DNA from 4 places in the Desulfosporosinus sp. FKA genome. Region 4 is predicted to be linked to each of the others. Evidence: riboswitches for the same ligand, from Rfam matches in the RefSeq annotation. Region 4 holds a riboswitch; each other region holds the start of a gene.
The links. Region 4 has a riboswitch for FMN ahead of ribB (3,4-dihydroxy-2-butanone-4-phosphate synthase). Riboswitches for the same ligand answer to the same signal wherever they lie in the genome.
Positions count from the first base shown of each region.

Region 1 (8,074 bases), on a different contig from region 4:
TCGACGTTATATCGATCAGAAACTGCCTGTAGATATTATTAGTACCTCACTTTCTGAGCAAAGTTTATCAATTATTATTGCGGATATCGATTTTTTCAAAAATGTTAATGATACCCATGGTCATGTAGCAGGAGACCATACGTTAAAAGCTGTTGCAGATATTCTTTCTGGATGTATTCAACGGGAAAGTGATTGGATTTCAAGGTATGGAGGTGAGGAATTCTTAATCTGCCTTCCTGGTGCAGGTCTTAAAAGGGCCGTTGAAATAGCTGAGCATATGAGAAGTTCTGTAGAAAACAGTGAAATAGTATATGGAGAATGTTCGATTAAAATCACAGCAAGCTTGGGTGTTTGCAGCATTAAACCTTCCTCACGTGCTCCAAGGATTAATGCTGAAAAATTAATTGAATGTGCTGATAACAAGCTTTATGTGGCAAAACATAAGGGGAGAAATCGGGTTGAAGCATAAGCATAGTGTATCTTTTTCCCACTCAGATGATTACTAAGTGGTGAAAGTCTCACAATTGGATAAAAGTCATCACAAAAAGCTAAAGGATATCTTCAAAAGAGATGTCTTTTAGCTTTTTGTGATTTAGATGAACTGAAATTAAGAAAAAAGCAAAGGTTGACAAAAACTTAACATTAAAAACAAAGGATATAGGATGATTTTAGCGAATAGTAGTTAAGACATAATAAATATTCAAAAAGAGGAATAATAATGAATAATAAATTTAAAATATTAATTTTTATTTGTATGGCATGTATTTTTTGTCTGCCTTTACAGGTACAAGCCCAAGCCCAAACTCAAACAAATGCTCCGACAAGTTCACAATTAACAAATTCACAGACTCAAAGTAATTCCGCAAAGGAAACCCCAAACAAGAACGACGCTAATGAATTGCAGCAATTCGCTGAACAAGAATTAAAACTAAATAGCCAGTTCAGTAATCAGACAGAACAGGAGCTTGCCCTTGATATGAAAATTTTATCATTGCAGCAATCTCTGCAAACCATAAATGAGGGAATTACCAATGATCAATCTGCTTTAGAGAGCCAACAAAAACAACTTAAGGATTTGCAAACGCAGGAAATTCAGCTTCAAAAGCAACATCAAGACGATAGTGATAAATTGGGAGATATCCTAAATACTTTTTATCAAAGTGGAAATGAAGAAGTGGGTTATCTTCCATATATGAACGTGTTATTTCAATCGACGAGTATGTCAGACTTTCTTGATCGCTGGGAATATGTCTCTTATATTATTGACGATTTTAGAGACTTGAATCAGGAGATTTCAATTGCCAATACCAATATTACTAAGAAGCAGTCCTTAATCAGTGAGAAAATGGCTTCAGTAAAGGCCTCGCTTGAAGATAAAAAGAAATTACAACAAACACAGCAACAGCTCTTATCTACCCAGCAAAATCTCCTTGCTCAAGTAAATTCTCAAGAGAAAACAACAATACTTTCTTCAATAGAAGTACAATCCAATATCGATGAATTGGCTCAAGAACAATCCTTAGAAACCTCATTAGCTGCAGCCGGGCGTGCGGACGGCATAAATCCAAGTGATGCTGCTGACGCTGATCTTTTAAATAGCAAAAACAAGCAGTTAGTGTCTATTCCTTATAATTTTCAGTCTATCTTAGCCTATGCTGAACAATATTTGGGAACGCCTTATGTTTGGGGCGGAACTACTTCAAGCCCCGGTTTTGATTGTTCAGGATTTGTTCAGTATGTATATGGGCATTTTGGAGTTAAATTAAATCGCGTGTCTCAAGATCAGTTTAAGGAGGGCATAGGAATTCCTGAAACGGATCTAAAACCCGGTGATCTCCTTTTCTTCAGCACTTATGAAGCTGGTGCATCTCATGTAGGGATTTATATTGGAAACAATATGATGATTGATTCTGAAGCATACGGCGTTTGTTTTGATAATATAACGAATTCTTACTGGGCTTCACGCTATTTGGGTGCCAGGCGTGTGGCTTTTCTAGAAAAACTCTAACGCGGCTATTAAAACGGATGATCTTTACGGTATAATTACTATAATGGCCTTCATCTCCTCACCAAATTCTATTTTCTGGAGGAATCTATGATAAATCGATCAATTGCTGACGAAAATATTTTTAAAATACAGGAAGAAGATACTCAAAATAGTTTTTATGGCTGCAATCAAGAGTGGTATACTACGATGTGGCAGCGCCGAGCCGGATGCGGACCGACGGTTGCAACGAATATTGTGTATTACCTCAACTGTACGCGAAAGAGCTCGATATCGGATAAGCGGCTATGGACAAAGCGCAAGGCCTTATTATTAATGGAAGAAGTTTATCAATATGTGAAACCAACAATGCGTGGAATTCCAACGACAAAACTTTTCGGCGATGATGTCCTGAAATATGCAGAAGCAATGAAACGAACTATACAACTTGAAATTTTAGATGTACCTAAAGGCCGAAAATCTCGTCCCTTATTTCAGCAACTTTTGACGTTTTTAGATCAAGCATTGGGCAATGACAGACCTGTAGCTTTTCTAAATTTAGATAATGGAGAAGAAAAACGATTGGATTCTTGGCACTGGGTAACCATCATTTCAATGTTGTACGCCGAAGAAGACAGCAGAGCAACGATAAGAATTTTGGATGGCGGGTATATAAAAGAAATTGATTTAGGGCAATGGTTTCAGACAACTGCATTGGGCGGTGGGTTTGTAAGTTTTGATTACGTTGATGAGAACTGAATACTGGCTATACAACGACAAGGAGTGGAAGGAGACTTAGTTAATTATGGATCAGCGAAAGTTAGTTTTGAATGAGGACAGTGAGTTTAATTTTCTTTGTCATGACGGTCTCGATTGTTTTAAAAAATGCTGCCGCGACATTAATATTTATCTCACACCTTATGATGTCCTCAGAATGAAGAATTTGCTCGGTATTTCTTCAGAAGAATTCCTGGATAAATACACTCTAAACGTGCAATTGCCCACCGGTTTTTCTATAGTTCAGATTAAGATGTCTGAGGAGGATAATTTAACATGTCCTTTCATTACCCCAAAAGGGTGTCGGGTTTATAAAGAACGGCCCTGGTCTTGCCGTATTGCGCCGGTGGACATGCTGGGGGGAGGAAAATACTCCTTTATTTTTGAATCTTCCCGTTGCCATGGGTTGAATGAGAAAAAAAGCCAAACTATTAAAGAGTGGATTTCTGACCAGGGGTTAGAAATTTACGAAGAAATGGAACAAGGGTTTAGTCAAATCCCCAGTTATTTAAAACTTACAGGTGAGCTTGAAATTGATAATAAGATGATTAAGTTATTCTTCTTAGCTTGTTACGATTTGGATAACTTCAAAAGCTATTTAAGGCATAATACTTCCTTGCTCGAAAAAATGGATGTAACTGCGGAACGATTTGAAGAGATAAGGCATGATGATGTTCAGTTAATGAAATTTGGTTTTCAAGTGCTTTCTTTAGGTACTGAGTGCTTAAAAGATCTGATATCTGGGGAATTGGCTTAAATTGACAAAGTGAAGCAATGGTGTTACTTTATTAATAAGTTAATATAATCATCCTTCAGGGTTGGGTGAAATTCCCTATCGGCGGTAAAGCCCGCGAGCCGTAAAGCAGATTCGGTTGAATTCCGAAGCCGACAGTATAGTCTGGATGAGAGAAGGTGATGTTCATATACATAATCGCTATTATGTATTAAGTTTGTCTTGTCAAAATCTCTTAAGGATGCTTAAGAGATTTTTTTATCCTGTGGTTTATCAGTGGGGGTGGGTCCCTCGAGTTCACTAGCGTTCATAAACATTAAAGGAGATGTATACTTTGGAAAGCTGCTATCTTAGTTTTGATGCGGGATCACAAAGCGTAAAAGTGGCTGTTTATACTGAAACTATGCACTGTGTCGCAAAAGCATCCAATCAGACAACGATGAGCTGCCCCCAGCCGGGATGGGTGGATATGGATGCTGAAGAATACTTATCCTTGACTAAATTGGGAATTAAACAATGTATTGAGCAATTGCAAACTAAGGGCATTGACCCTAGTCTAATTAAAGCCATTATGGGTGACGGAATTATTTGTGGAATTGTTGGGGTTGACGAGAGAGGGAAGGCGATTACTCCTTACATTAATTATTTGGATTCTAGGACTCAAAGCGATGTGGAAACTTTAAATCAATTGGATCTGGATATTTGGGGCAAAGAGACCGGCAATGCTGAACCATCTTGTATGTTTCCCGCTTTGCATGCCAGGTGGCTGTTAGCTAATAATAAAGCGTTTCAAGAAAGGGGCAAAAAGTTTGTCCACAATGCTCCTTACATTCTTATGAATTTGGCCGGTTTAGACAGCCGTGATGCTTTTATTGATTGGGGAACAATGTCGGGCTGGGGTCTTGGTTACCGAATTTATGATAAAGAATGGTCCGATGAACAACTAGCTCTTTTAAAGATTGATAAAGCATATCTGCCGAAGATTGTAAAACCTTGGGATATTATTGGTGCCTTATCGGAAGAGACAGCACAAGAAACTGGATGTCCAGCAGGTATCCCGATTTGTGCCGGAGCAGGAGATACGATGCAGTCCATGTTAGGAAGTGGAATTGTTGAAGCGAATAAGGCTGTTGACGTGGCAGGAACATGTGCTATGTTTTGTGTTTCTACCACTGGAATAATCCCGGAATTAAGTAAAAAAGGAAGCGGTTTGATTTTTAATAGCGGAACATTGAAAGATACCTATTTTTATTGGGGATTTGTTAGAACTGGAGGTTTAGCCTTGCGCTGGTTTAAGGATAATCTTTGTCAAAAGGCTGAAGATGATAAATATTATCAATCGCTAAGCCAAAAAGCGGAAAAAATTCCGCCTGGATGTAATGAGGTGATGTTTTTACCATACTTAACCGGCGGATACGGTGAATGGGCTAATATTAAAGGTTGTTTTTTAAACATGAATTTAGATACGGACCAATTTGTTTTATGGCGAGCTGTTTTAGAGGCAATTGCTTATGATTATATGGAAATTACAGATACTTACAGAAATGCCGGAATTGATATTAACAGAATAACTATTACAGAGGGCGGGAGCAGAGATAATCTGTGGAATCAGATTAAGGCCGATGTTATGCAAAGTGAAGCTATTACGTTAGAAATTTCTGGTGGCGCCGTACTGACAAATTGTCTACTTGCGGCTTATGCGACAGGAACGATCGAGGACTTGCCAACGACACTTGTTAAGAACATAAAAATATCTAATCGATATAGTCCAAATTGCAGCAATTCAACAATCTATCGAAATCGCTATAGACAGCAAAGAGATATATTAAGAAAGTTAGCTAACAGTTGATAAGAGAGCCCAAAACAATCCTACATACCGGAAAATAATAAGAACAGTCGGAATTACCTCTCTTTATAGTAAAAGAGAGGTAATTTGTTGTTATCTTACTTGGTGACAAACGGTTATAACTTGAATATCTTGTATTGTACCACAATTTACCATATTACAAGAATGGAATGAGGGTGAAGCACCAATGCCGTTAGGTAAAATGAATATATTTGGGAATCAACAAGTTCAAATGATGCCTCAAGGAACTCAAGGCTACCAAATGCCGAATGGTTCAGGGCAATTTGACCGGACACCATTATTAGGCCGAGGACTGCAAAGATTTGCACCTAAGTTCGGGCTTCCGGGTGGTTTGCTTATGCCACCAGGATTTTCCCAGCCAACAAATAACTTTGGAGGCGGTCAGGCTGGAACTATGCCAGGCGGGATGATGGGAGGAAATGCAAATTGGGGTCCTGGTCCACAAGCTGGAGGGCAGGGGTACGCTGCTCCCGGTTATCCGCCGCAAGGTTTCCAGCAAAATCAGGCGCTCCAGCAACCAATGATGCCGCAATCCCAAGGGTATCAACCACAAGGGTATCCGCCCCAAAGTTATCCAACCCAGGGATATCCAAATCAGATGATTAATCAAGGGTACGGAGGGCAGATGCCTGTTCAGCCTGCCTGGGAAAGCCCCAAAAAAGGCGGAATCAAAGGATTTATCAGTAATCTTCTGTCAAAAAAGAAATAATTAATGATTTATGGCAGCTCCTTAAGATTAAGAAGCATTAAGGCTATTTTCGCTTATGGTGGAGTGCGATAGCCTTCTTGTTATTTTTAAGAACAAGTTGAATACTTAACAGCCGCTGAAAAGAACATTGACCAAAGGGCGAGTATCCGAATTCTTTCATGATTCATAAACTACTTTAAGTGTGAGTTTATGAGGACCGTGAAAGAGGGAGATCAAATGAAGACGGAAGTTTTAAAAAAGGTCTTGACAGATATTCTGGGATCTCTGATCGCTCAGGATAAGACCATTGATAATAATACCAGGCCGGATGATAACCATAACGTTGTGAAGATTGAGGATACCGAAGAGATGCTGGTGATAAAGAGAGTATGTCACGATTTCGCCAAAGCCTTAACCGAGCGCAATTATGAATCTTTAGATGGAAGGGCCGAATATCATCTATATACAGTAGACCATCTTATTAAACTGGTTAAGAACAATGATGAAGAAAACACCATCAAAATTCTTACAGACAATAAGATTAAATCTAAATATGAAGATTGTGAGTTTCTCTCAATTACTTTGAGCGAGAATCAGGAGGAAGCAGAGGTGGTTTATAACGTAAAAACGTGTGTGATCAGTGCTGAAGACAAATACTTTAAAGAACTAAACAAAAAGAACAATAAGAAAAATAGAATTGTGAGAGGTACACCTTTCAGCACTGCCTATACTCTGTTAATAAAAAAAGAGAAGGGAACCTGGAAAGTGGATAATTTTGAAGCTTCAGAGGAAAATATAAAAATGGAATAGGAATTATTCGTTCAAAAATGGTTAATGATATAGAACAGTATAAGAACTAAAGGACAGCAAGGTATCACTACTTCAGGTCGAAATAATGTCAAAAGTATAACTAAATAATTGAGAGCAGAGGTTTAAAACTAAACCTCTGTTATTAATTACCTGTAATGACATATATTTAAATTACATAAAAATTGTAATTCTTTTATATAATAAATAATCATTTTCATTAAATCTTATATAAAAATAAATGATAACTTATATAGAAAAATTATAGGAAAGAAAAAATTTTATATAAAAATTAAATCAAATAATATTTATTTTTAAAAATAAATAGAGTAAACTTATAACTAAGGAAGGAGGTTTGAATCCCAGTTATAGGCACCAATAATCAAAGAGATGATTTCTTACAAACAATTGTCATAAAGAAAGGAGCTACTTAGTTAATGAATTTATTGCGGAAAAAATCTATTACCAAGCTTATTTTCGAATCACAGCAAAAAAGTGGCCTCAAGAAAGCCTTAGGCGCACTGGATCTTACTGCTTTGGGTATTGGTGCTATTATTGGAACCGGAATTTTTGTCTTAACAGGTGTAGCAGCAGCTGAGTATGCCGGGCCAGCATTGGTTTTATCATTTGTTATTTCCGGAATTGCCTGTGCCTTCGCAGCTCTGGTCTACGCTGAATTCGCTTCAATGGTTCCTGTGGCCGGGAGCGCGTATACTTACAGTTATGCTGCTCTTGGTGAGTTTTTTGCTTGGATCATCGGATGGGATCTGATGCTGGAATATGCACTAGCTTGTAGTACTGTAGCCATTGGCTGGTCAGGGTATTTTGTTAAGCTGCTGCAAGGATTAGGCATTAATTTACCTGCCTGGGGCACTTTGTCAGCGGGTTCGGGAGGACTAGTCAACATCCCTGCATTATTAATCGCTCTTCTGATTACTTGGCTTTTATCCCAAGGAGTTAAAGAAAGCACCAGAGTTAACAATATTATCGTTGCTGTCAAATTATTTGCCGTCTTAGTCTTTATTGTAGTATCGATATTTTATGTTAAGCCTGCTAACTGGCAACCTTTCATGCCTTATGGTTGGAATGGAGTGTTCAGGGGGGCCGCTATTGTTTTCTTTGCCTATATTGGTTTTGATGCTGTTTCGACTGCAGCGGAAGAAGTTAAAAATCCTCAAAAGGATTTACCGCGTGGAATTATCGCTTCTTTAATTGTTT
Region 1 is NZ_NAHZ01000033.1:194,076-202,149, forward strand. It holds gene B5771_RS24410 (diguanylate cyclase) at 1-469, shown strand, start outside; gene B5771_RS20260 (NlpC/P60 family protein) at 719-2,008, shown strand; gene B5771_RS20265 (hypothetical protein) at 2,096-2,743, shown strand; gene B5771_RS20270 (YkgJ family cysteine cluster protein) at 2,790-3,518, shown strand; FMN riboswitch at 3,565-3,679, shown strand; gene B5771_RS20275 (FGGY family carbohydrate kinase) at 3,820-5,343, shown strand; gene B5771_RS20280 (hypothetical protein) at 5,528-6,070, shown strand; gene B5771_RS20285 (hypothetical protein) at 6,287-6,859, shown strand; gene B5771_RS20290 (amino acid permease) at 7,294-8,074, shown strand, end outside.
Region 1: linked by a shared signal. The riboswitch ahead of B5771_RS20275 (FGGY family carbohydrate kinase) and the one ahead of ribB (3,4-dihydroxy-2-butanone-4-phosphate synthase) in region 4 are both predicted to bind FMN.

Region 2 (8,074 bases), on a different contig from region 4:
TGCCTAATGTACCATGAAATGGCCAAAGATCCTGCTGTAAAAGGATTTTTTAAAGAGCAGGCCAAAGGTTTGGAAGACGTTATAGGATACTTTAAGAAGGGACTTAACGAAATTCAATAGAAAGGGGGAATTAGAATGAGCGACTTTACTGATTTAGATATGCTTTATGATTATGAAAAAGATGCCGCAAGTGCTGCCATGGGTTATATGACCTTAGCAACTCGGGCTCATCACGGCGATCTAAGAAATATCTACTTACGTTTAGCGAACGAAGCCACCAATGCACATAGTAAGGCGAGCAAATTAATTAATCAAAATGGTGGCATTGCTTAAACGAGCGTATGTAAAGAAAACTTGGCTGGCGCCAAGCCTCTGGCGCAGGCGGCAGGTTAGTTGCACTTATGCAAGAGGAAAGTATGCAACGAAGTTATACTTTCTGACAGTATAAAAAGGGCTGTAACAAAACTTACCAGTTTGTTACAGCCCAATTTTATTATGAATTAGAGAGTATTTCAAGAGTTTGTTTGTCATGTCACTTTAGGATTTCCACCAGCCGGGAGTCTTGTCCTTGACAAATTGCGTTAGCAAATTGATTGCAGCATCATTAATTATTAATAATTGATTCTCAAAACGAACAATTCCTTTTTGAGGGTAGTATTGCAGTGCATAATCCTCTTCTGAATGAAATTTAGAAGAAGAACGATGTAAGGTGAAAAACTCTACCGGCTGTTTCTTCAAATCCTTAGGAATCTGAGATACGGTAATGGGAGTGGCTTGTTGCAGTTCGTGTATAAAAACACTTATCTCCTTTTGGTTCGTGTAATAATAGGGATGATATGGATCGTTTGCATAAATCATACCAAGCATTGTGATTGCATGTGGGTGAAGCTCGCGATTAGACAGACCGAGTGTGGAAAAAGGGTCGAGCCAACTCTCTTCATAAAGAGGCGGCCCTAAGATAACTGCTGTGATTAAGATTAAAATACTTAAACTAACAGCTAATTTATGATCTTTAAATTTTGAAAGGCGCATTCGACAGGAGAAAACGAAACTGGAAAAGGAAAGCATCAAGAAACTCCTCCGCATGGTTGAAATTTAACCAGCTATTTGTCGAGAACGATAGAGGACTGTTTTTCGTCTAATACGTTGGATAGCATTGTCCAAAGATTTGGGATGAAGCCCCAGCTGTTCGGACAATTCTCGCTGCTTAAATCCTTGAAGAAAGTAATGTTCAAAGACAATTCGCTCAAGATTGGAGAGATCACGATTTATATCGTTAATAATTGAACGAGCTTCTTCGTTAGCAATAACGGTTGTGGCTGGGTCTTCGGCATTAGGCAGAAGGGAGATAAAACTCGTTTCCTCAGATTCAGAAATAGCGTTGTTGAGGGAATAAGCATTGTTCAGATTGACATGTTTATTACGAGTATATTTTCGAATACTATCAATTAATTTGCGCTTTATGACCATCCTTAAGAAATGAAGGAAAGGAATATTTAAATGGTCGTCATATGATAAAACCGCTCTGTATATCGCTATCCGTCCCTCTTGGATAAGATCATCATAATCTGCCCTGGGCAGAAAATATTTACAGGCAATAATTCGAACTTCCGGTTCGTAGTACTCAATGATTTGATTTAATGCTTCTTTATTTCCTGAGCGCGCTGCCTCAAGCATTGACGTTTCATCTATAATAGCGTTGTCTTTTAAAGACATGGCACTCAACTCCTTGTCAAAACTAGTCATGATGCTTCTTTTTGAGTTTAATTAAGAATGACATATTTGACAAGGAATTTTTAGTGGACAATCATCCATATCTTACTAAAGATAACTTTCCGGCGTTTTCCCATGCGGATGGCTCTTAGTTCTCCATCCTTCAGCGCGATAGTATTTGTTATGACTTGGCGCTTTCGGCGAAAGTGTCCACAGGACACTTTCGTCAACGAAGCCCCGATGTTCAGCTTTAGCTGAACCGGTTCACTTAAAAGACTTCAGAAGATTGGCAGTTTCTATGGCTGTCATCGCAGCATCAAAACCTTTGTTGCCGGCTTTTGTTCCTGCACGTTCAATAGCTTGTTCGATGCTGTCTGTTGACAAAACTCCAAAAATAACCGGAATTCCGCTTTGTAATCCGACTTGTGCAATTCCTTTGCTAACCTCGTTACTGACTAAATCAAAATGGGGAGTAGCCCCGCGAATAACTGCACCAAGGCAGATAACAGCATCGTATTGTTTAGAATTGGCCATTGTTTGGGCGACAAGTGGAATTTCAAAGGCTCCCGGAACCCAGGCTAATTCTATATTCTCTTCAAGAGCACCGTGACGTTTTAAAGCATCTAAAGCACCGCTGACCAGCTTGCTCGTAATAAATTCATTAAATCGAGCTGCCACAATTCCGACTTTCAATTCTTGAGCTAGCAGTTTTCCTTCGAAGGTTTTCATAATGTTATTAAACACCCTTTCTTTTTGAGCAGTTTTTAGAACCATAGATGTTAGTGAACGGCTGATAAATAATGGCCTAATTTCGTTTTCTTTGTACAGAGATATTTTAGATTTTCAGGTTTGGAAGGTATTTCAACAGGAACCCGTTCGGCGACCTTTAAACCGTATCCTTCAAGGCCAACTATTTTTCTTGGATTGTTCGTCATTAAACGGACCTTGGAAATGCCGAGATCTGCTAATATTTGGGCGCCCACTCCATAATCGCGTAAGTCTTCAGGGAATCCTAAAGCTAGATTTGCTTCAACGGTGTCTTTGCCCTCCTCTTGAAGCTTATAGGCCTTGAGCTTGTTAAGAAGACCAATCCCACGGCCTTCCTGTCTCATATAAAGCAAAACGCCGCGGCCTTCGCGTTCAATTTCTTCTAATGCCGCTGCAAGTTGATCACCGCAGTCGCAACGGCGGGAATGGAATACATCACCCGTAAGACATTCCGAATGTACTCTGACAAGAACAGGATTTCCGTCATCAACGTTCCCTTTAACGAGAGCTATATGTTCTTTTTGATCGATGACACTCAAGTAACCGACGGCACGAAAGTCACCAAAGTCTGTGGGGAGGTGGATAGTTTCTCCTCTTTCAATAAGTTTCTCGGATTGACGTCGATATGCGATAAGGTCTTTAAGAGTAACAATTTTTAGGTTGTGTTTCTCTACAAAAAGTTGTAAATCGGGGACTCGAGCCATCGTTCCATTTTCGTTCATGATCTCACAGATAACCCCTGCAGGCTTTAATCCGGCAAGACGAGCTAAATCTACAGCACCTTCGGTATGGCCTGCCCGTACCAGTACTCCGCCTTTCTGAGCTTGAAGGGGGAAGATGTGGCCGGGACGATGCAAATCCTCTGGGGTACTGGCGGGATTCATAAGAACTTTTACGGTATGAGCACGTTCAAAGGCGGAAATTCCCGTTGAACTATCCGAGGCGTCCACGCTGACTGTAAAAGCAGTTCCATGAGGGTCAGTATTATGAGTAACCATGGGTTCAAGCTTTAAGGCTTGAATACGCTCCTTTGTCATAGGAACACAAATCAGACCTCGTCCGAAGGTTGCCATGAAATTGATGGCTTCGGGAGTTGCTAACTCAGCGGCCATAACTAAGTCCCCTTCGTTTTCCCGATCTTCATCGTCGACCATGACGATCATTTTTCCTTGAAGGATATCTTCTATGGCTTCTTCAATGGTATTAAATTGCATGACGGTCAACTCCTTTTTAATTTTATCCATTATTCTTAGACTCTAAGCAAAACCATTTTCCGCTAAAAATGTCATACTAATATCTTCCTTGGAATCTGCAGCTCGGTTGAGCCCCATAAAACGGGCAACATATTTTCCTATCAGGTCAGTTTCTAAATTAACCCTTGAGCCGATCTGTTTTAAGCCTAAAGTGGTTTCTTGGAAAGTGTGAGGAATAAGAGAAACTGAAAAGTAATCATGTTCTACATCGACAACGGTAAGTGAAATTCCGTCAATAGCAATGGATCCTTTGGGCAAAACGAAGGAAAGAAGAGTGGAAGGGGCAGTGATTTCGAGAAGTTTGGCAATACCCCAGGGCGTTATCTTACGAATTGAACCAACGCCGTCAACATGCCCGCTCACTAGATGTCCTCCCAAGCGGGTTTGGAGTTGGAGGGCCCGCTCTAAATTTACCCGGCTGCCGCTCTTCAAATCGCCAAGATTCGTTTTCGCTAGAGTTTCAGCCATTACATCGACGGTAAATTCGTCACTGTTTTGCTGAATCACTGTCAGGCAGACCCCATTGACAGCAATGCTGTCTCCCAATTGGGTTCTCTCAAGGACTTTTTTTCCCTGCAGCGTTAGTTTTCCGGAGTCTGGTAAGAGGCGAAGATCACGTACTATACCAAGTTCTTCAACAATTCCGGTAAACACTTGTATCCTCCTTTAAAGGCCGTTACTGGATAATTTCATGTGGCCTAAAATATCCTGTTACATGAATATCTCTAAAATTCATATCTGCCTGGAGGTCATAGAGCTCTATGGCATCTTTCATCAATTGAATGTTCAAGCCTGAAAGGGGAGAAGGCCCATTTCCTCCTACTAATTTAGGAGCGATAAAACATTCTAATTTGTCGACACACTCGTTTTCAATAAGAGCACCTGCTAAACGACCGCCGCCTTCAAGTAAGACACTGATCCATCCTCGGCAAACAAGATCTTTAAGCATTTGCTTAAGAGGGACATAACGTGAAGTATCGTATTGCCAGATTTCAACGTTCTTAAGCTTTTGCAATCGACTGAGCTTATCGACCGGCGCTGCCTTTGTTGTAGCAATAATACAAGGACTTTCGGCGGAGGAGGTGAGAACCTGAGAGTTTTCAGCTAAACGGCATCGGCCGTCAACAACAAGCCGAATAGGATCTCGTCCGCCTGATAAGCGGCAGGTTAGTGCGGGGTTGTCATGAATGATTGTTTCACTGCCAACAAGAATAACATCGTATTGATTACGTAATTGATGGACGTATTGGCGAGAGAGCTCGCTGCTCACCCAGCGAGAATCTCCGGTTCCGGTGGCAATTTTTCCGTCTAGAGTTAAGGCTGTCTTGTATAGGACGAAAGGCATAGTTGTGGTTATTGCTTTGCAAAATGCTTCATTTAAGGATGCAGCCTCATGGTGCAATACTCCCACGTCAACTTGAATCCCGGCTTTACGTAATCGTTGAATTCCGCGGCCTGCAACGAGAGGATTGGGGTCTTGCATAGCTACAACAACACGTTTGACGCCTGCCTTAATTAGAGCGTCAGAGCAGGGCGGGGTTCGGCCGAAATGTGAGCAAGGTTCTAAAGTAACATAAGCTGTTGCATCCTTGGCTTGATCTTGAGCTTCTGACAAGGCATGGACTTCAGCATGAGGAGTTCCGGCTTTTTGATGGTAACCGCGCCCGATGATTTGATTATTTTTGACGAGAATACACCCGACCATTGGGTTTGGACTAGTTCTCCCCCAGGCCTGACCTGCCAGTTTAATGGCTTTAGACATAAAAGTTTCGTCCGTTGATTTTTGAAAAGTTTCCCGCTGCATATAATTCCTTTCTGAAACTTTTTTAAGATAGTTTCCCCCAAAAATCGTAAATACCATAAAGGAGCAAAGCCAATAATTAGGAAATAAAAATAGGAAATAAAAAAACACTCGCTATCCTCGAGTGTTGAGCTAAAAGTCATAGTAAAAAAGCGTATAAAAAGACGCATTTTAATCTATTCCTCTTCTCATCCAGACTTTACTGTCGGCTCCGGAATTAAACCGGATCTGCCAAAAAGGCTCGCGGGCTGTACCGCCGATAGGGAATTTCACCCAACCCCAGAGGATAGTTTATTATTAAATTTGATTATAGTGTACTCCAGGTCCAGCAATTTGGCAACCTATTATTTTCCGTGAAGGATCAAAAATTCATCGCGCAATAATCCCATAAGGACAGCATCATGATAAGTTCCCAGTACATAGCGTGCCTCTCGCTGGCGTCCTTCGATTTTAAAGCCAACTTTTTCGTAGGCTCTGATTGCCCGAAGGTTTTCGTCCCAAGTATCCAATGAAATCCTATGAAAGTTCCATTGAGTAAAGAGAAAGCGAACAAAGGTTATAATAGCATCTGTTCCGTAGCCTTTACCCCAATATGATTTATCACCAATAACAATAAACAGGGTTGCCGAACGACCTGGAACATTGACTTCTTTAAAACCAATGGTACCAATTATCAAGTTCTTCTCATTCAATATTGCGTACCGGTAAACGTCAGAAGGGCCGTCGAGATACTTTTCCATGATTTGATCTTTGGAATAAAGAGTATTTAGCGGCCAAGCTCCACTTGACCAATAATTAATTTCCTCATCGTTTAACCATTGGCAGATAATATCAATGTCATCCTCTTCAATAGGGCGAATCTTTATTTTATTTCCCTCTAACATGCTAGGCTCCTTCTCAGCGTTTTATCTTTAGATTATAGTGCATCTGATTTATAACCTATTGTAGCACCTAATCGAAACAATAAAAAATATTTAAGTGTTCATCTTTAGCTGAACGAGTTCACTATTGGACGAGATAGTAATAGACCAATTTCCTTTATTTCATAATAAAGGAAATTGGTGTTTACATAATTAACCATTAGGGATTAAAATAATTGCTAAAGATATGGATTATTTCTCTTCAAAAAATAAAAAGATCTCCAAAACTGGAGATCCTCTAATACTAGATGGTCGGGGCGACGGGATTCGAACCCACGGCCTCTTGGTCCCGAACCAAGCGCGCTACCAAACTGCGCTACGCCCCGCAATTCGTTTATCAGAACGAATACTATAATAACAAACCCCTTTGATCCTGTCAACATTATTTGTACAGAGTTAGAAATATTAATTGGTAAGGAGATAAAAAGGCAGTTCTGATGGGATAAACCAGGCATAAATCTTGAGGAGAGAAGAAACTTGAGAAAAACAGGAATTGTGATGGATTCAACAGGATATTTAACGAATGATATAGTGAAGCAATTCCAGATTACAATCGTTCCCCTTTCAGTGATCATCGGCACCGAGACTTTTTCGGAAACAGAATTATCGAATGAGCAATATTTCGAAAAGCTTAATCATATTAATAGTTTATCAACAACTTCCCAACCATCGGTTGGAGCTTTTCTTGAAGCCTATGAATCCTTGTTTTCACAAGGCGTAGAAAAAATAATTAGTCTTCATCTTTCGAGTGCCATAAGCGGAACTTTAAGATCTGCCCAAATGGCAATTGAGCTTGCTTCCAGCAAAAAAATATACCTTTTTGATTCTCAGTCTTCGGCCTTAGGGCTCGGAGTTTTGGCCTGGGCGGCAGCAGAATGGGCAGAGAATAGATTAGATGCTGCGGAAATTATGCATAACCTTAAGTCACTAAAAGAACAAACGGAGCTTTATTTTATTGTTAATACACTGGAGAATCTGCGGCGAGGCGGACGAATCGGGGGAGCAGCTGCCTTGATCGGTACTTTACTTCAAATCAAACCTATTCTCTATTTTAATCAACAGGGCCAGATCGATGTTTTTGATAAAGTTCGTTCCCGGTCAAGGGCTTGGCAGCGAGTTCTCGATGAATTAACGAGAGCGATGTTGAGCGGAAAACGCTTTCGAATATGTGTTATGCATGTCAATATTCCAAAAGAAGGGGAAGAGCTTATGGAGGAACTTAAATCGCGCTATCCTGAACATGAAGTAAGATTGTTTGAAGCAGGTGCTGTCATTGCAACTCATGTCGGAACAGGTGCCTTTGGCCTGGTATTTCATCCTTGGCCAATAGAATGAACTGGAATTTCCAGGAACTCCAACCAGTAAATAATGATCGCTATTACTCAAGAACATGCAAACTGAACTATATAATTAATTTCGCAAATAATAAAGTGTAGGCAGCTGTTAACAGAATTTTATACAATATACAGAATATTATAATAAATAACGATAATTTTCTCAATAAAAAAAGTAAAAATATTAAAATAAATTCAGAATGTTTGCAGGATTAACCAAAGAAAAAAAGAATATAACTATATACCCAAAGCTTGTTCCAGGAAATGGTTGCATATAGCAGCTAA
Region 2 is NZ_NAHZ01000033.1:59,095-67,168, forward strand. It holds gene B5771_RS19595 (hypothetical protein) at 1-120, shown strand, start outside; gene B5771_RS19600 (spore coat protein) at 136-333, shown strand; gene B5771_RS19605 (hypothetical protein) at 538-1,068, opposite strand; gene B5771_RS19610 (sigma-70 family RNA polymerase sigma factor) at 1,096-1,716, opposite strand; gene ribE (6,7-dimethyl-8-ribityllumazine synthase) at 1,978-2,442, opposite strand; gene B5771_RS19620 (bifunctional 3,4-dihydroxy-2-butanone-4-phosphate synthase/GTP cyclohydrolase II) at 2,493-3,695, opposite strand; gene B5771_RS19625 (riboflavin synthase) at 3,738-4,388, opposite strand; gene ribD (bifunctional diaminohydroxyphosphoribosylaminopyrimidine deaminase/5-amino-6-(5-phosphoribosylamino)uracil reductase RibD) at 4,411-5,538, opposite strand; FMN riboswitch at 5,712-5,826, opposite strand; gene B5771_RS19635 (GNAT family protein) at 5,880-6,419, opposite strand; tRNA gene B5771_RS19640 (tRNA-Pro) at 6,705-6,781, opposite strand; gene B5771_RS19645 (DegV family protein) at 6,933-7,790, shown strand.
Region 2: linked by a shared signal. The riboswitch ahead of ribD (bifunctional diaminohydroxyphosphoribosylaminopyrimidine deaminase/5-amino-6-(5-phosphoribosylamino)uracil reductase RibD) and the one ahead of ribB (3,4-dihydroxy-2-butanone-4-phosphate synthase) in region 4 are both predicted to bind FMN.

Region 3 (8,074 bases), 210 kb from region 4:
GAATCAGCGAGGTTGAATGCTACGATGAGCATGCTTTATGGGAGCGTTATCAGCTGCGTCCTCACCAAATTATTGATTTAAAAGGCTTGATGGGAGATACTTCCGATAATATTCCCGGTGTTCCAGGTGTCGGGGAGAAAACTGCCCTAAAATTGCTTTGGGAATATGAAACAGTCGAGGGCGTTTTAGCGAACGCTGAGAAGGTCTCCGGGAAAAAACTGCAAAGCAGTTTAAAGGAATATGCAGACCAAGCAAGATTAAGTAAAACCTTAGCAACGATGTTAACGGAGATTCCTCTGGAATTTTCCTTGGAGGACTTTATTTATCGGCGGCCTCAAGCCAATAAAGTTCTTCCCGCGTTAAATAAATACGATCTAAGAAATGTCACACGTATATGGCAGGAACGTCATTCCAAGGATGAAGAGGCAAGGCAGGATACTGCAGAAATGTCTCTAGCGACCTGGCCGGTCCGTGAACTTTCTGAAGAAGGCTGGCTAACTCAGATTAAACAATGGCAAAACTCAAAAACCGTCCTTACGTTGACTTGCCGTTATGAGAGAACTGGGCTGCAAGGAGGACGTTGGCTTGAGTGGGGAGTTGCTGTTTCAGGGGAGTCTTTTAAACTGTCCCGCGAAGAAGTATCCTCAAAGGTTTCTGAGGCATGGCTGGAGCTGTTGGCAAATGAACAAGTTCCCAAGATTTTGGCTGATTCAAAAACGGTGGACTTATTACTTGGGAACGAGAATAAGTGCTTAAAGGGAGTGTCCTTTGACCTTGGCTTAGCATCCTATTTGATTCAAGCGTCCCGCACGAAGTTTACTCCCCTGGATTTAGTCAAAGAATATGTTCCTATGCTAGACGCTTTTGATAGTATTGCAGAGGAGGCTGCAGCCCTGGCTCAAGTTGCTCCGAAATATCAAAAGGACATCGAAACTTTGGGCTTGGAAGATTTGCTGCATACGATTGAAGAGCCTTTAAGTCTGGTCTTGGCTCAAATGGAGCGTCAAGGGATTGGCGTTGATATTGAGCAATTGAAACATTTCGGTGAAGGAATCAGTATTACCTTAAAACAGTTGGAACAAGACATCTATGATTTAGCCGAATCGTCCTTTAACATTAATTCTCCGAAACAGTTAGGAACGATATTGTTTGAAAAACTCGGATTAGTCGCCGCTAAAAAGACTAAAACAGGATATTCCACAGATGCTGAGACGTTGGAAGAGCTTCGCTCGGCCCATCCGGTTATCGAGAAAATTTTAGATTATCGCCAGCTGAATAAACTTATGTCAACCTATGTCAACGGGCTACTTGCCCAAGAGAAAGAGGGCAGAATTCATACGACCTTTCAGCAGACCGTTACGGCAACGGGACGACTGTCCAGTACGGAGCCGAACTTGCAAAACATTCCAATTCGCTTGGAACAAGGGCGGCAGTTAAGAAAAATCTTCCATGCGACGGAACCGGGCTATCTCCTTCTTTCGGCAGATTATTCTCAGATTGAACTGCGTATTTTGGCCCACTATTCGCAAGATCCCCTGCTCTGCGAGTCTTTTGCCTTAGGTCAAGATGTTCATACGAGAACTGCTGCCGAAGTTTTTGGAGTTTCCCTGGAAGCAGTTACCTCAGATATGCGCAGAAGCGCCAAGGCTGTCAATTTTGGGCTCGTTTATGGTTTAACCGAGTTCGGCTTGTCCAGGGATTTGGGAATTCCCCGCAAAGAGTCTAAGTTTTATATAGAACAATATTTTAAACGTTACAGCGGCGTAAAATACTATTTGGAAAGTGTAGTCGCTCAAGCTAAACAAGATGGACAAGTCCGTACTTTATTTAATCGCCTGCGCCGGATTCCCGAATTATATCATGCTAACAGAGTCCAAAGGCAGCTTGGAGAAAGGATTGCTATGAATACGCCGGTTCAGGGAACAGCAGCAGATATTATGAAATTGGCGATGATTCAAGTCGCAGAAGGGATAAAACCCTATCGAGCTGCTGTTCTCCTGCAGGTCCATGACGAACTGCTGCTCCAAGTTGCTCCGGAAGATTTGAAGAAGGTAGCTCTGATTTTAAAAGAAACTATGGAAAATGCTTTTCCTTTATCAGTTCCCATGACTGTCGATTGCAAAGTCGGACCAAATTGGTATGATATGAAACCATATCAGCCTAATGATAACAAGGAGTAACCATGCCAGAATTACCAGAAGTTGAAACTATTCGACGAACTTTAGCAGCACACATTAAAGATTCAAGGATAAAAGATATAGCTCTCATTTGGCCCTCCGCTGTCTGCGGCTGGAAGGATAAAGGTTTTAAAGAACTAGTCCTGGGACGCCGTATAACACGTCTTGACCGGCGGGGAAAATATCTCCTCATCCGCTTGGATGAGGAGATGACCTTAATTGCCCATATGCGTATGACGGGGCGGCTAAATTATTATCCGGATCATAGAGAACCGGAAAAGCATACTCATGTAGTTTTTACCTTGGAGCATGGCGAAGTGCATTTTTCGGATGTCCGAAAATTTGGCAGAATACAAGCTATTCCAACGTCACTCTGTATCCAAGAGTCCTCACTAAGTAAGCTTGGCCCGGAACCCTTGGAACCTGAATTTACACCAATCGTGCTCAAGGATCATTTAGCCAAGAAAAGAGTTGCCCTTAAGGCCGCCTTGTTGGATCAGTGTGTCCTTGCCGGATTAGGGAACATTTATGTAGATGAATCTTTATTTCGAGCGGGAATATCTCCGCAGCGGCAGGCCAATACTCTTTCGGAAGAGGAAATCAAGCAGCTGCATAAATCAATACAAGATGTTTTACAAGCGGGTATTGATGCCCGAGGGACTTCTTTTAGAGATTACCGAGATGCCAATGGAGAAAAGGGACAGTTTGAACAGGCTCTCCAGGTTTATGGCAGAGGGGGAAAGCCCTGTCGTATTTGTGGTGAAACTTTAGAACGCTTGCGTTTGGCTGGACGTACAACGGTCTATTGTCCAAAATGCCAGAAGTAACGTTACTCAGCGGTAACATCCAATCAGCCCGTTTTGAAGGGCTGTTTTTAGTGGGTAAGTTATCGGTGAAAATCTGAGGTAAGTACGAGGTATGCACAATGGAAAAGCAAATTGACCCCCAAAATACTAACAAAATATCTTTCAATCGGGAATATCCATCCTCATTTACAGATATAATTCTCCCTAAACTTCGAGCCGACTGTGAAAATTGCTTTGGCTTGTGCTGTGTTGCACTCTATTTTTCGGCTTCAGAAGGTTTTCCGATCGACAAAAAGGCTGGTCAGCCTTGTCTTAACCTGCAATCTGATTTTCGTTGCCGAATTCATAAAGATCTTCAGAAACGCGGCTTAAAAGGATGTCTTGCTTTTGACTGTTTTGGCGCCGGTCAGAAGGTTTCCCAGGTCAGCTATGCCGGAAAGGATTGGCGAACAGCCTCGGAATCGGCAAAACAAATGTTTGAGGTATTTCTAATTATGCGGCAGCTTCATGAATTACTTTGGTATTTAACTGAAGCGCTGACCTTAAAGGCTGCCTTTCCAATTCATGGCGGAATCAGCACTATGCTTGAAGAGATAGAGACCTTGACGCAGCTGAGACCAGATTTAGTTCTGGGACTTGATGTTGCTGCCCTTCGAGCTGATGCCAATGTATTGCTCCTAAAAGCCAGCGAACTCCTACGCACTGATGCCTGCCTGGAGCAAAAAGTTCATGCAGGGCGGCGAAAGGCATTTTCACGGGGAGCTGATCTTATTGGCAAAGATTTAAGGAAGTTTGATCTTAGAGGGGCTAATTTAAGGGGAGCTTTTCTTATTGCTGCAGACCTGAGAGGAGCCGACCTCAGCGGTACAGATTTTATCGGTGCTGATTTTCGTGACACAGACATAAGAGGAGCTGATTTAAGTAAGAGCATTTTTCTTACACAAGGACAAATAAACGCCGCCAAAGGTGATAACAGTACCCTGTTGCCATACTCACTGCTTCGACCGGTTTCTTGGAATCATAAGCTTGGAACCATAGGATAGAAACGACTGATCATCATCCGTGAAAGGGCGGCATCTGTTCTGGATTATAATTATAAATTTAAAAGGACCGGATACCCGGTCCTTTGTGGATATTATCCAGTGCCCACAGGACACTTTTGTCACCGAAGCCCCGATGTTCAGCTAGAGCTGAATGAGTTCACTTTGTTCTGTGTTAAATTATAAAACCCTTTGAGCCCCTTTATAGGCGTTTAGCCAATAGGATGAAGTCAGTGGGTAAATGGCCACACCTTTGTGAGTTGTAGCACTAATGAATTGTGAGTTACCAAGATAAATACCTACATGGTCAATGGTTCCGTTTCCAGCTGTGGAGAAAAAGACTAAATCACCAGGTTTCAGGTCTCCATAAGATACTGAAGTTCCGACCTTTGCCTGATCCTGACTGGTACGAGGCAGATTAATCCCCTGGGAAGCGAAAACATATTGAGTAAAACCGGAACAGTCAAAACCACCAGGAGTAGTGCCTCCCCATAAATACGGTGTTCCAAGCAGACTTTTCGCTTTGGCAATGATCCCCTCAATTTGAGAGGAGTTTGTGGCAGGAGCTTGGGTAGTTAGATCCTTATCTAAGGCGCTTTGAGTCAGCGGGCCAACGATTCCATCTACTTGGAGATGATCATTTTGTTGGAAATTCTCGACAGCTGAAAATGTTTTGGAACCGAAAATTCCGTCGATTGGGCCAACAGTATATCCCAAATTAACTAATTCCTTTTGCAAGGTTACGACATTATTACCAGTTGAGCCAAATCTCATAAGGGTTGCTGCCTGAACTGTCGGTGTGAAAGTTACCAGGCTTGTAAAGATAAATGTACTGGCTGCTAAAAGCTTAAGTGTTTGACTCCATTTTTTAGATGAATAATTCTGCTGCATTTTTGCCTCCTAATGAATTTTATCACTTTTTAGGTTTTCCGCTGCAATGTTCATGGACAAGTTATGGTTTAAATCTTAGCATCTAAAAACTCATGTGAAAAGTAAAGGTTGTTGGTTTAATATCCGTATTTTTCCTTATATTAAATTTTTAATAAACAAAGGAAGTTAACAAAACCCTGCATAAATAGTGGCGTAAATCCTCCACTTATATGCAGGGTCTTGTTTATAAAAAAAGGATAGATTTTCATTATGCAACGGACTCAGTAATCGCCAATCTTCACTTCATATATTCCAAACTCTCATTTGCTTGCTAAATCCGCTTGCTGAGCAGATGATTCAAGGTTTAGTCCTATTGCTTCCGGTTCGCGGCTCATCCGGGATAACAGAAGCACGGCTATCCAAACTATGGCAAAACCAACCCATTGTCCCAGATCAATAGTCTGATGTAAAATCAGCCAGTTTAGAAGTAAGCCGGTTGCAGGAAAGGCAAGTTCCGCGATGGTGGCATGAGAGGCCTTGACGCCATCTAACCCACGGTAGTAAAGAAGTAAACTTACAAGGCTTGGAACGAGCGTTTGAAACAAAAGGTTTGCCCAAACAGGTGCCAGACTAAGGGCTTGACCGATGATAAGCCAGTTTGGATGTTGGACTAAGATAATTACTGTCAACAAAGGCAGAGCAACAGCGAAGCGAAGTGCCGTTAAAGTAGTAAACGACAATTTGCCAACGAGATGTTTACCCATCACTGTAGATCCCCCCCAAAGTGCGGCAGCACCGATGGCAAATAAGGACCCAATTAGCTGTGAGGTGTTAGCAGCGGTAGTTGGAATGTGCAGGCCAAAGGTGAGTAAGTAGGCACCGATGAGTGCAGCAATAAATAATTTCCAATAGTTTTTCCGCAGTTGCTCCTTAAGTACCCAGGCGGCAAGGAGGACGGCAAAAATAGGCTGCAGTTTTTGCAGAATGAGAACAACATTGGGGTTACCGTAAGTAAATCCGGCAGTAAACAGGATCGAAGCTATAGCAGATCCGCCCCAGCTGATGAATATGACGGCTAACCAGTCAGCGAGCTTTAAATGGCGCAGTTCCTGACGTTTCCAAATAAGCACCGGAGCAGCGAAGAGGAACAATAATATATGTTCCATCCAGACAATTTGAGAGGATGTCACATAGTGGAGCAATGTAACAATAAAGACACCATCAAGTCCCCACATGGCTGCTCCAAGGGCGATCCACCAAATGGCCCAAGGAGATGATTGCTTTTTTTGAATCAAATTCAAACCCTCCATATCTTTTGCATGTATTTGAATTGAACCTTCATATGTCACAAAGAGAAAATTGTGCATGAAAAATACCCCGAGAAACAATTCTTTTCACGAGGCATATACGAGGAACCAGGATAGCAGCTTGGCCAAACCTAGTTTTAACCTTCTCTCGTCCGGACTTTACCGTCGGCCTTGGAATTTCACCAAGTCAGTCGATGCATCGTCAAAGATGCATCGAGTCGCGGGCTGAATTGCACATGCAATCGTCACCGCCGGTAGGGAATCTCACCCTGCCCCGAAGGATCAAATTCAATTAATGAAAGTATAACAGAATTTACAGTTCTAGGGTAGCCTTTATTTTATTAAAACATTAATTCTTGTCTCGGACTTCACAGGTCGAGATTCCCAAAATAGCGCTTACCGGACAATATCGCAGTAATCCTGTTGCTATTCCCAGGAGTCCGATAAGCCCCCACCAGCTTTTGAAGGCCAAACCTAAAAGTATAATAATTGTTCCTACGATAATTCTAACAATTTGCTCAGTTTTCCCAACATTACATTTCATACAATCACCTCCTTATTAATTTGCCCAATTTCTTGAAGAGTTAATGCAATCAAAGAAAGAGTCTACATGAGAAGAGACAATGAAATGGCTTAAAACAACAAATTAAATTTAGAGGGGATTTTCAAAAGACAGCGAATTAACTTGGTGGAGAACTTTGAAAGGAGGGATTTTTTTGGCGAAAAAGCGAAGTTTAACTAGGGTAATAATGGAAGCTGCAGAAATTCTGATATTTGCCTTTATATTATCGTGGGGTTTACGAAGTAATGTGGTGGAAGCGGCAACGATACCGTCCCCTTCAATGATGCCTACTATTCATGTACAAGATAGAGTCATTGTAGACAAGTTGTTGTATAAATTTACCGGAATACAAAGGGACGATATCATTGTTTTTAACCCTCCAAAGAACTTGGATTCCAGTGGGGACTATTGGATTAAGAGGGTTATTGGATTGCCGGGAGACAAGGTTCAAATTAAGGGCGGGAAGGTCTACATTAATGATCAGCCTCTGTCAGAACCCTTTGAAATGGAAGCTCCTAATTATAATTACGGTCCTGTAATTGTTCCCAAAGATGCATATTTTTTACTTGGTGATAATCGCAATCATAGTCTCGACAGTCATTATTGGGGAGCTTTGCCCGCCAAAGAGGTCGAAGGAAAAGCGGTTTTAAGATATTGGCCCTTACAGCGGTTTGGAAAGATAGCTAAGTAATAAGTAATTTAGAAAGATTCATGATAAGGGAGACTTTCTGGAATGGAAAGGACTCTCTTCTTTATTCGTTCCTGAATTTTAGTTAGAAAGATGGGGGATCATTTGACAAAGACATCTCTCCAATCATTTCTGCCGATAATTGATGAGACTTCCCGCGTTTTAGTTCTCGGTTCAATGCCCAGTGTTCAGTCCCTAAGAGAACAGCGATATTATGCCAATCCTCAGAATCAGTTCTGGCGGATTATATATACTATTTTTTCCGCGTCTCTGGACTCTGATTATACCCGGAGAATCGAGTTTATTAGGAGTAAAAGAATTGCCTTGTGGGATGTTATTGCTACCTGTCACAGAGAAGGAAGTTTAGATTCCAAGATCAAGGATGAAAAAGCAAATGATTTTGGTCAGCTATTCAATACCTATACAAACCTAGGCCTGGTAGTGTTTAATGGATCAAAGGCTTATGCAACGTTTAAAAAACAGGTAGGGTTTGACTTCACCAAGGTAAGTTTCAAGCAATTGCCTTCAACTAGTCCTGCCAACACTATAAAGCTGGAAGAGAAAATTTGTCATTGGTCAATTATCCGTAGCTTTTTAGACAATTCATAGACAATAATGTTGATT
Region 3 is NZ_NAHZ01000034.1:291,040-299,113, reverse strand. It holds gene polA (DNA polymerase I) at 1-2,180, shown strand, start outside; gene mutM (bifunctional DNA-formamidopyrimidine glycosylase/DNA-(apurinic or apyrimidinic site) lyase) at 2,183-3,004, shown strand; gene B5771_RS22635 (pentapeptide repeat-containing protein) at 3,103-4,026, shown strand; gene B5771_RS22630 (NlpC/P60 family protein) at 4,204-4,914, opposite strand; gene B5771_RS22625 (EamA family transporter) at 5,214-6,188, opposite strand; FMN riboswitch at 6,337-6,486, opposite strand; gene B5771_RS22620 (DUF2892 domain-containing protein) at 6,550-6,744, opposite strand; gene lepB (signal peptidase I) at 6,917-7,453, shown strand; gene B5771_RS22610 (DNA-deoxyinosine glycosylase) at 7,556-8,059, shown strand.
Region 3: linked by a shared signal. The riboswitch ahead of B5771_RS22625 (EamA family transporter) and the one ahead of ribB (3,4-dihydroxy-2-butanone-4-phosphate synthase) in region 4 are both predicted to bind FMN.

Region 4 (8,074 bases):
ATACATTACTTCACCTAGTTCGTACCTATAAAATATACTTGAAATGGGTGCGCGCCAATCATAAACGTAGACTCGACCCGTATTCCTATCCATTAAATTGTAAAGTCCAATGTATATATTTTCTTTTTCACTACAACCTTTTTCTATAAAATCAAACCGACCAAAGTAAGGTGAATTTATCATTTTCTTGAGGTTTTTGATACGTTGCGGATTGTAACTAGAGATATAATTATTAATTTGCATAGAATGCAGGTTTATATCGACAAGACTTTCAAAGTCACTCGAAGCATGAATGGTATTTTCGTACATATCTTTTCTGGCGGCAATTAAATCACTCTTTTTTTCTTCTAAATTCTTCGCTTCTTTTTCCACTTCTTCCTCGATAAAAGCCAATGCCTTCCTAAGATACTCAATCTCCTCTTGATAATTTTCTTGGTAACTGTCCATCGGATCACGCTCCTTTAATAAGAATCTTGAAGAAACCACTTGACATTCCTAAGGTATTTGTGATATACTATAATTAGTTATATAATATTTTGGCTATTTATGCCTATTTTTAATTATATAATAAATACACCTTTAAGTATAGTAAAAAGTAAAAATTATAAAAACAAAATGCGTTGGCGTGAGAACTGCTATATTCTCATGCCAGCGCATTATATATTTTAGTCATATTATAGGCCCATAACAAACTTACAGTGAACTCGTTCAGTTAAAGCTGAACATCGGGGCTTAAAAACTGGATAAACCCTAAACTATACTTTTGTGATGCAGTAGATTATTTATTGAAATAATGACCTTGTTCCAAATCTGCAATTAAGCCTGGATGCACCGGGTTCCATCCCAATATCTCTTTTGTTTGTGGAGAGTTTCCCGGCTTTACACTTGGAATATCAAGTGCGGCCAATGCACCAAGAAACCCGAAGTGAGCATTGGCTTCCTCACGTGAGATGCTTACCACCGGAACGTTTAAGTGTTTTCCGATAGTACTGGCAATTTCACGAAAAGGAATTCCTGCTTCGCCTCTTCCTGTAAAATATGAACCAGCCGGTGCTTTTTCAATCGCCAGACGAAAAAGCTTAGCAGCATCAAGTCTATGAATAGCCGGCCATCGATTAGCTCCATCTTCAACATAGGCAGATATTCCTTTTGAGCGTGCAATACTGATAAGTTGTGGAATAAATCCATGCCTATCCGCATCACTATGCACGGAGGGTGCAAGACTAATGACAGCGGAGCGAACCCCTCTCTCAGCTAAAGCTAATGTAGCCTTATCCGAAGCATCCCCATTGGCATGAGCAGTGGTCATAAAAGGTTTTCCAGTATCTACAAGGGTTTCACCTATTGCGTTAATTACATTTAAATCAATAGCAAGGGATCCTGCAAAATCTGAAAAATCATGTCGGAAAGCCATATGAATAACACCTTCTGCCATGGAGGCTCCTTTACAAAGATATTCCGTATCTTCCAGTGTCCCCTTCAGTGCTTCCGCTCCAACATTTTCTAATTTTTTGGCACCCTCTTCCGAACGTGTTAAACCAATCACTTTATGTCCAGCCTGAATCAGTTCTTGTACAACCGCCGAACCGATATAACCTGTTGCTCCAGTGACAAAAATACGCATAATAAAATCCTCCTAATAAATTAAATAGTAACATTACCTTATACGGAATTGGAAGAATGTATACAATCTTCGCTGTCTAATTGAGACTAAACATATTCGTAAATTTTGTCGGATCAACCTGTAATAAATCCATATTAACTCCCCTCATTGATTACAAGTTTAATGTTTTAATATTTGTAACCTTAAAACGAATTATATCATTATGAGTAGATAATTACAATACAATAAATATGTAACTTGTAATAAATTTATATTTATCCTGTTTTTTTAAGGAAGCCCCGCTGTTCAGCTTTAGCTGAACGAGTTCACTTTCAAGTTTAATGACTATTATATTTGATGACTGCAGCGGTGAAAGAACGTGTTATAAATGTTCGCTGCTTTCAGCTTGACCATGCTTTTGCAAAAAATGCGAAAAGTCCCGGCATACAATAACGCCCTCAACAATTCCTATTTGGAACGTCAAGGGCTTAAAAGTTTACTTTATCGTATTTGGAGTTTTGTAAGAGGAGAAGGTTGATCGGCCTCACCTACTCGATTCAGTTTTTGGGATTTTTAAGTCCTCTTATTAGAAGATTTACCACAGATTCTATGTTTTGTTTTCGCTCAGGATCTGCGAATGAGTTTGGGTGGATAAAAACACTGGTTGCAAGATATACGGATCTTGCCGCTTGATAAGGAAATTCTATGAAAAATATACCTTCTGTAATTCCTTGTTCTATAACCTCCTTGATTTGATTAATTCCGTCTTCTATACCCTTTTCAATTACTTGCATTGAGTTTTGAGCCAGTTTAATGTAATTGGCAAACATTTCTGGATCATTAATGGCACTGCGACGTTTAGCTTCCGCAAAGTCTTCCAGTAAATGAAAAAGCTTAATATCAGCAGGACTATCTTCTTTTAAAATACTTTTTGAAGGAGCATGCAAATTTGCAAGCCAGCGTTCTGTAACAGCATTCCAAAGGGCAGCTTTACCATTATAATATCTATAAATGGCAGCATGACTGACTTTTAATAATTTTGCCACGTCTGTGATATTCGCTTTATCTGGTCCAAAACGGCGAATGACCTCTTCAGTGGCATTGAGAATTATTTCTTTATCTAATGAGATCTTATCCAATGTCATCACCGATTTCTCTTTTAATAGTAAGTATGATCATATCACGATTGGTTTTATGTTTCAAGTTACAATAATCGTAATTTTGTCCAAAGCAGAATTTTTTATGTCCCTGCTTCGGGAAAACATTATCCACAGATTTACCAATAACTATTTGTAAGTCTTCAATTGAGTTTATAGTTAAGAACTTTATATTCCCACGTTTCCTAGTCTACATTGCCAGTAAATATGATAACCGGCTTTTAAGCAAATACTCAATAAGCCGGTTAAAGAAATTCAATTAAATTATATGATACTGTTTACGGTAATCTATCAAGTCCTCGATCGTTACCACAGGTACATTATTTTTTTCAGCGAAGGCCACGATTTCTGGTAAGCGAGCCATAGTTCCGTCTGGATTTGTAAGTTCACATAATACGCCACAGGGTTTCAAACCTGCTAAACGCATTAAATCGATGTTAGCTTCTGTATGACCCGGCCGTTCTAAGACACCACCAGGACATGCTCTTAAAGGAAAAACATGACCGGGGCGATGAAGATCTTGAGGTTTTGCCTCTTCTGCCGTAGCGGCTTTGACAGTAGTAACTCGGTCAGCCGCAGAAACACCTGTTGTAACTCCATTTGCTGCTTCAATCGATACGGTAAAAGCAGTTTGAAATCTGCTTGTATTGTTTTCCACCATCATAGGCAACGACAACTCGTTTACCTTTTCATCCGTCAAACATAAACATACGATTCCACTACATTCCTGAATAAGCATTGCCATCTGTGCTACTGTTAAAAATTGAGCCGAGAACATTAGATCTCCTTCATTTTCCCGATGTTCATCATCAGTAACTAATACCCCCTGCCCGTTCCTCAAAGAGTCTAACGCTTTTTCCACCCTTTCAAACGAGCTTCCAAATGTAGATAAATAGGATTGATTCATGGTAAATCCCCCTTTAAATATTGACTTACCAGAATCAGGGCGAACCAACAGACAGCCTCCCTAATATTAGATCGCTTGAATTAAAAAATTTGGCACACCTGTATATCTCTTTCATCCGGACTATTACCGTCGGCCCTGGCCTCTCACCAGATCTGCTGACCTTCTTAAAATTAAGAAGCGCTCGCGGGCTCCCCAGAAACTGGGATACCGCCGGTGGGGAATTTCACCCCGCCCTGAGACTAAGTCAATTTATTATAACAATTCTATCAGCTATTGTGAACTGTAAGCGATGGAAAATACCTTAAGATCGGCGGCATATCGTACAATGCAGCATTCCTTAAGTTTCGTCCGTCGTAGAGCTTCGTGTTTGAAATTCCACCATTCTAGTTAATTGAGGTCCACCATTCGAGAGTGATGGACGCGTTATGCAAGCTCTTTCCTTGCTTCCTCTAAATGCCTCCGCATAAGGCTCTGCGCTTTTCCTGAATCATGACGCGAAATCGCCTCATAAATCGCAACATGCTCCCGAACAGTACGAAGTCCACCTACATCATGACTAAAACGAAGCGGCCCAGTCCTTTTAATTAACTCAAAAATATGTACAACCAATGTTTGAAGAAGCCGATTCATAAGAGTGTTCTGAGAAGCTTGAGCAACCATATAATGAAATCGCATATCCGCCTTAGCATAAGCATCTAAGTCATGATGTTCTCTTTGCATATCCTTAAGTGCATGCGCAATCCAACGCAAGCTTTCCTCACTCGCCCGCTCTGCAGCTAAGCGAGCACATTCTGCCTCGAGGGTAATACGTATTTCCCACAGTTCATCAAGGCGGGTTGGTTCGACAGATAAGGCTAAAGCTAAGGGGTTAATCACATAGTCCAGCTGAACATCCCGAATAAACGTTCCGCCCCCCGGTTTAATTTCTACCAAGCCTAAAAGTTCCATAGTTCGTAAAGCCTCGCGCAGTGTTGTGCGGCTTACGCCCAATTCTGCAGCCATCTCCCGTTCTCCCATCAAACGATCGCCGGGACTCAACTTTCCTTCGATAATTAGATTATTAATTTGTTTTAGTACCTCTTGATACGTCCGGCGCGGCTTAACCTTTTCAAATTGCATGAAGATCCTCCATAACACCAGGAATTTTTATTTCCATCTCGCTTTCATTCTCCCAATACTTTTAAGCATATTTTATTTCTAAACCTGAATACTGACCGGACATAGTTCATTGCATTTCCGGCAATCTCCACAATCTGTAGTTTCTGTTGTATGCACCCCCTCTAAAAAGACTGTCAGAACGTTCACCCTTTTACCCGTATAACGATAACCCCTTTCCAGTCCTTCCGTCAGATATTTGGGACAATTAACCAAACAGCTTCCACAGTGTAAACATTTCAGCAAATCCCCCTCCCCGCCTTCTGCTGCTGCCAAACGACCATTATCAATTAAAATGACATAGACTTCTTTAGGGCCATGCATACCTTGGACCATTTTAAATTCGATATCAGCTGTCCGACTGGGACCATTGATAAAGGAGATATAACGAAGCATATCTTTTCCTAACCCATAAATACTCATTGTCCGACAAACTGTTAAAGCATCCTCAAGGGTTGGAACGATCTTATCCATACCGGCAAGCACTATATGGTTATAGGGAAGATTTGAGGTGAATCTGACGTTCCCTTCACTTTCTAAAAGGGTAATCGTTCCATTTTGTTCCACGATTGCCTCAGCACCTGTGATTCCATATTCCAAATTGGCTACAGTGCGTTTGATTTCATCTTTTACTTGAGCAACCATTGCTTGGTCAGTTATCTCTTTATTCAACGTTGCAATCCAGGGATGAACATCAATTTCCGTACCGGCTAATCGTTCTCCGAGGTCAGTATTCTTGACCTCCACACCGTTTGCTTTTAGGAAATCTCTCAAACCGATCTCCGCAAAAATTGGATTCTTACTTATGGCGACCTGCTTATTACCAGCAAGAATTTTTAAAACCTGTTGTTGGGCGTTTGCTGAATCAGCCGCAACAATAACATGGCATCCTTTATTTCCCAAAGATGAAATTGCCTTCTCTACATGTTCTTTAAGCTTCTTGGCAACCTCTGATTTAATTTCATTAACTTGAGAGGCAAGCCTGGGATATTTTTGAATAAGACTTTTTCGATTGGAGTCAATGTTATTTAAAATTCTTTGAGCCTTTACTGTTGTTTTTGCCTCACTCATCTTTACGGCCTCCTTCCATAAGCTTGACTTAATAACTGTACCGTATGGAGCACTTTTTGCTTCATGTTGTTCTGGGATATTCCATCCCGAAAATGCACCATACATCCCGGACAACTGGTAGCCAATATCGTTGCTTGAGTATCAGCAATAGTCCGTAGTTTTCCTTCATTGATGCGATGTGAAAGTTCGTAGAAACTTAAACTAAATGACCCGCCAAAACCACAACAAGTATCAGCATCTTTCATTTCCGCATAGTCCAAACCCGGAATTTGCTGCAATAAATTGCGTGGTTCTTCTTTCACGCCCATACTCCGTGCCAGATGACAGGGATCATGATAGGTTACTTTTTCACTTACTTTTTTATCTGGAGCTTTTAATTGAATATCGTGAAAGAGAAATTCGTTAATATCTCGGACACTCTCAGCAAGTTTTTTCACTTTCTGCTGAATCTCCGGCGCATCCTCAGCAAAAAGCTTAGGGTACTCTTCTTTAAAGGCCACCGCACAGCTTGGACAAACGAAAACCAAAGCATCCATCTCAAATTTGCTGTACATTTCAATGTTTTTAATGGCCATCGCTTTGGCATGAGCCATATCCCCGCTGACAATACTGGGAATTCCGCAGCACACATCTTCTTGAGCGAGCTTAACGGCTACATTGTTTTCTGCCATAACATGTAAAAGCGCCTCTCCCAAATCCGTCTCGGAATAATTAACCACACACCCGGGAAAAAAGCCTACCGTTTTAAGGGGATGAGCAATCGTTTTGGGTTTAGCCTTCGTCAAAAAGGACTTTCCTGTCAATTTGGGAATAACTCGTTCTTTAGGCATGCCTAAGGAACTCAAGGGTAAACGAGAACTCATTCCCTGACCCGAATCCTTTAAAACAAATTTGCCAAAAGTCGCGGCAAGCTTAGTAACCGTGGGAAGGGATTTCGATTTCGTTAACATGGAGAAAATAGCTTCTTTTTTCCAACCCACCCCTTCTTTCTCAACTGCAGTTTCACGCAGCTTCCACAACATCTCCGGCGTAGGCATTTGCACAGGACAAGCCGTCTTACACTTTTGACAGCCAATACAAAGGGATAGACCGTTTTTCTCTGATTTTTCTAAGTCTCCGTGAAAAGCCGCAAAAACCAAGCCACGTCCTCCAAGGTACTTATATCCATACCGGCTGCCCACCTCTGCATAGACAGGACAAAAGTTCAGACAACTACCACAGTTAATACAGTAAAGTGACTCTTTATAACCCGCTCGAATCGCTTCCTGACGTCCGTTTTTTAATAATACAACATGAACTTCTTTAGGTCCTTGTCCGTGTGCTTGCTGATCTAAATCAGGATCAAGGGATTCACTCACCCCGGAAATTACCGAGACGTAGGTTCCGATATCTTGTCCGACACCATAGACTGCAGCAGCTCGGACAACCTGCATAGCATCCTCCAAGGTAGGAACAATTTTCTCAACGCCGGCAATCACAATATGAGTTTTAGGCATCATCGTTACAGCGCGAATATTCCCTTCATTTTCCGTCAGAAAAATACTGCCAGTATCAGCGGCAATCGCATTAGCTCCAGAGACTCCTATATCAGCATTAATCAAATAATTGCGAAGACGTTGGCGAGCTGCTACAACCAAAGCTTCGGGAGTACACTCCAGCTTAGTTCCTGCTTCTTCGGAAAAGACTTCAGTAACTCGCTCAATAGGAATATGAATCGCGGGTGCTAAGGAATGACTTGCCTCACTCTTGGCGAGCTGGTTAATCCGATCCCCAAGATCTGTCTCGATGACAGTAGCTCCTTGATCTTCAAGGTAGTGTGAAATATTAATTTCCTTACCGGCATTAGATTTTGATTTGACGATCAATCCTTTAGGGGGAATCAGACCGGCGATATAATTCTGGGCTTCCTCAGTTGTCTGAGCAACAAAGACGTTACATCCTTTTCCTTCCAAAGACCTTTGAGCCTGGACAATGACTTCCTCTAAATGATCAATACTGTATGTTTTGATTTCCCGCAAACGATTAGAAAGTTCCGGATAATCCGGCACCATCTTTAACATGGCTGGCCGAATCGCTTCAAAAGCCCGAAATCGGCCTTTTCGCGACTCTAAATCCTGAAGCCCTTCTGTAACCTTATTTTTTATAATCTTGTAAGTATCTTGTCCCACAAAATCTCCTCCT
Region 4 is NZ_NAHZ01000034.1:497,711-505,784, forward strand. It holds gene B5771_RS23540 (UvrD-helicase domain-containing protein) at 1-447, opposite strand, end outside; gene B5771_RS23545 (SDR family oxidoreductase) at 779-1,624, opposite strand; gene B5771_RS23550 (TetR family transcriptional regulator) at 2,161-2,748, opposite strand; gene ribB (3,4-dihydroxy-2-butanone-4-phosphate synthase) at 3,020-3,667, opposite strand; FMN riboswitch at 3,767-3,912, opposite strand; gene B5771_RS23560 (FadR/GntR family transcriptional regulator) at 4,091-4,786, opposite strand; gene B5771_RS23565 (LUD domain-containing protein) at 4,865-5,893, opposite strand; gene B5771_RS23570 (LUD domain-containing protein) at 5,896-8,061, opposite strand.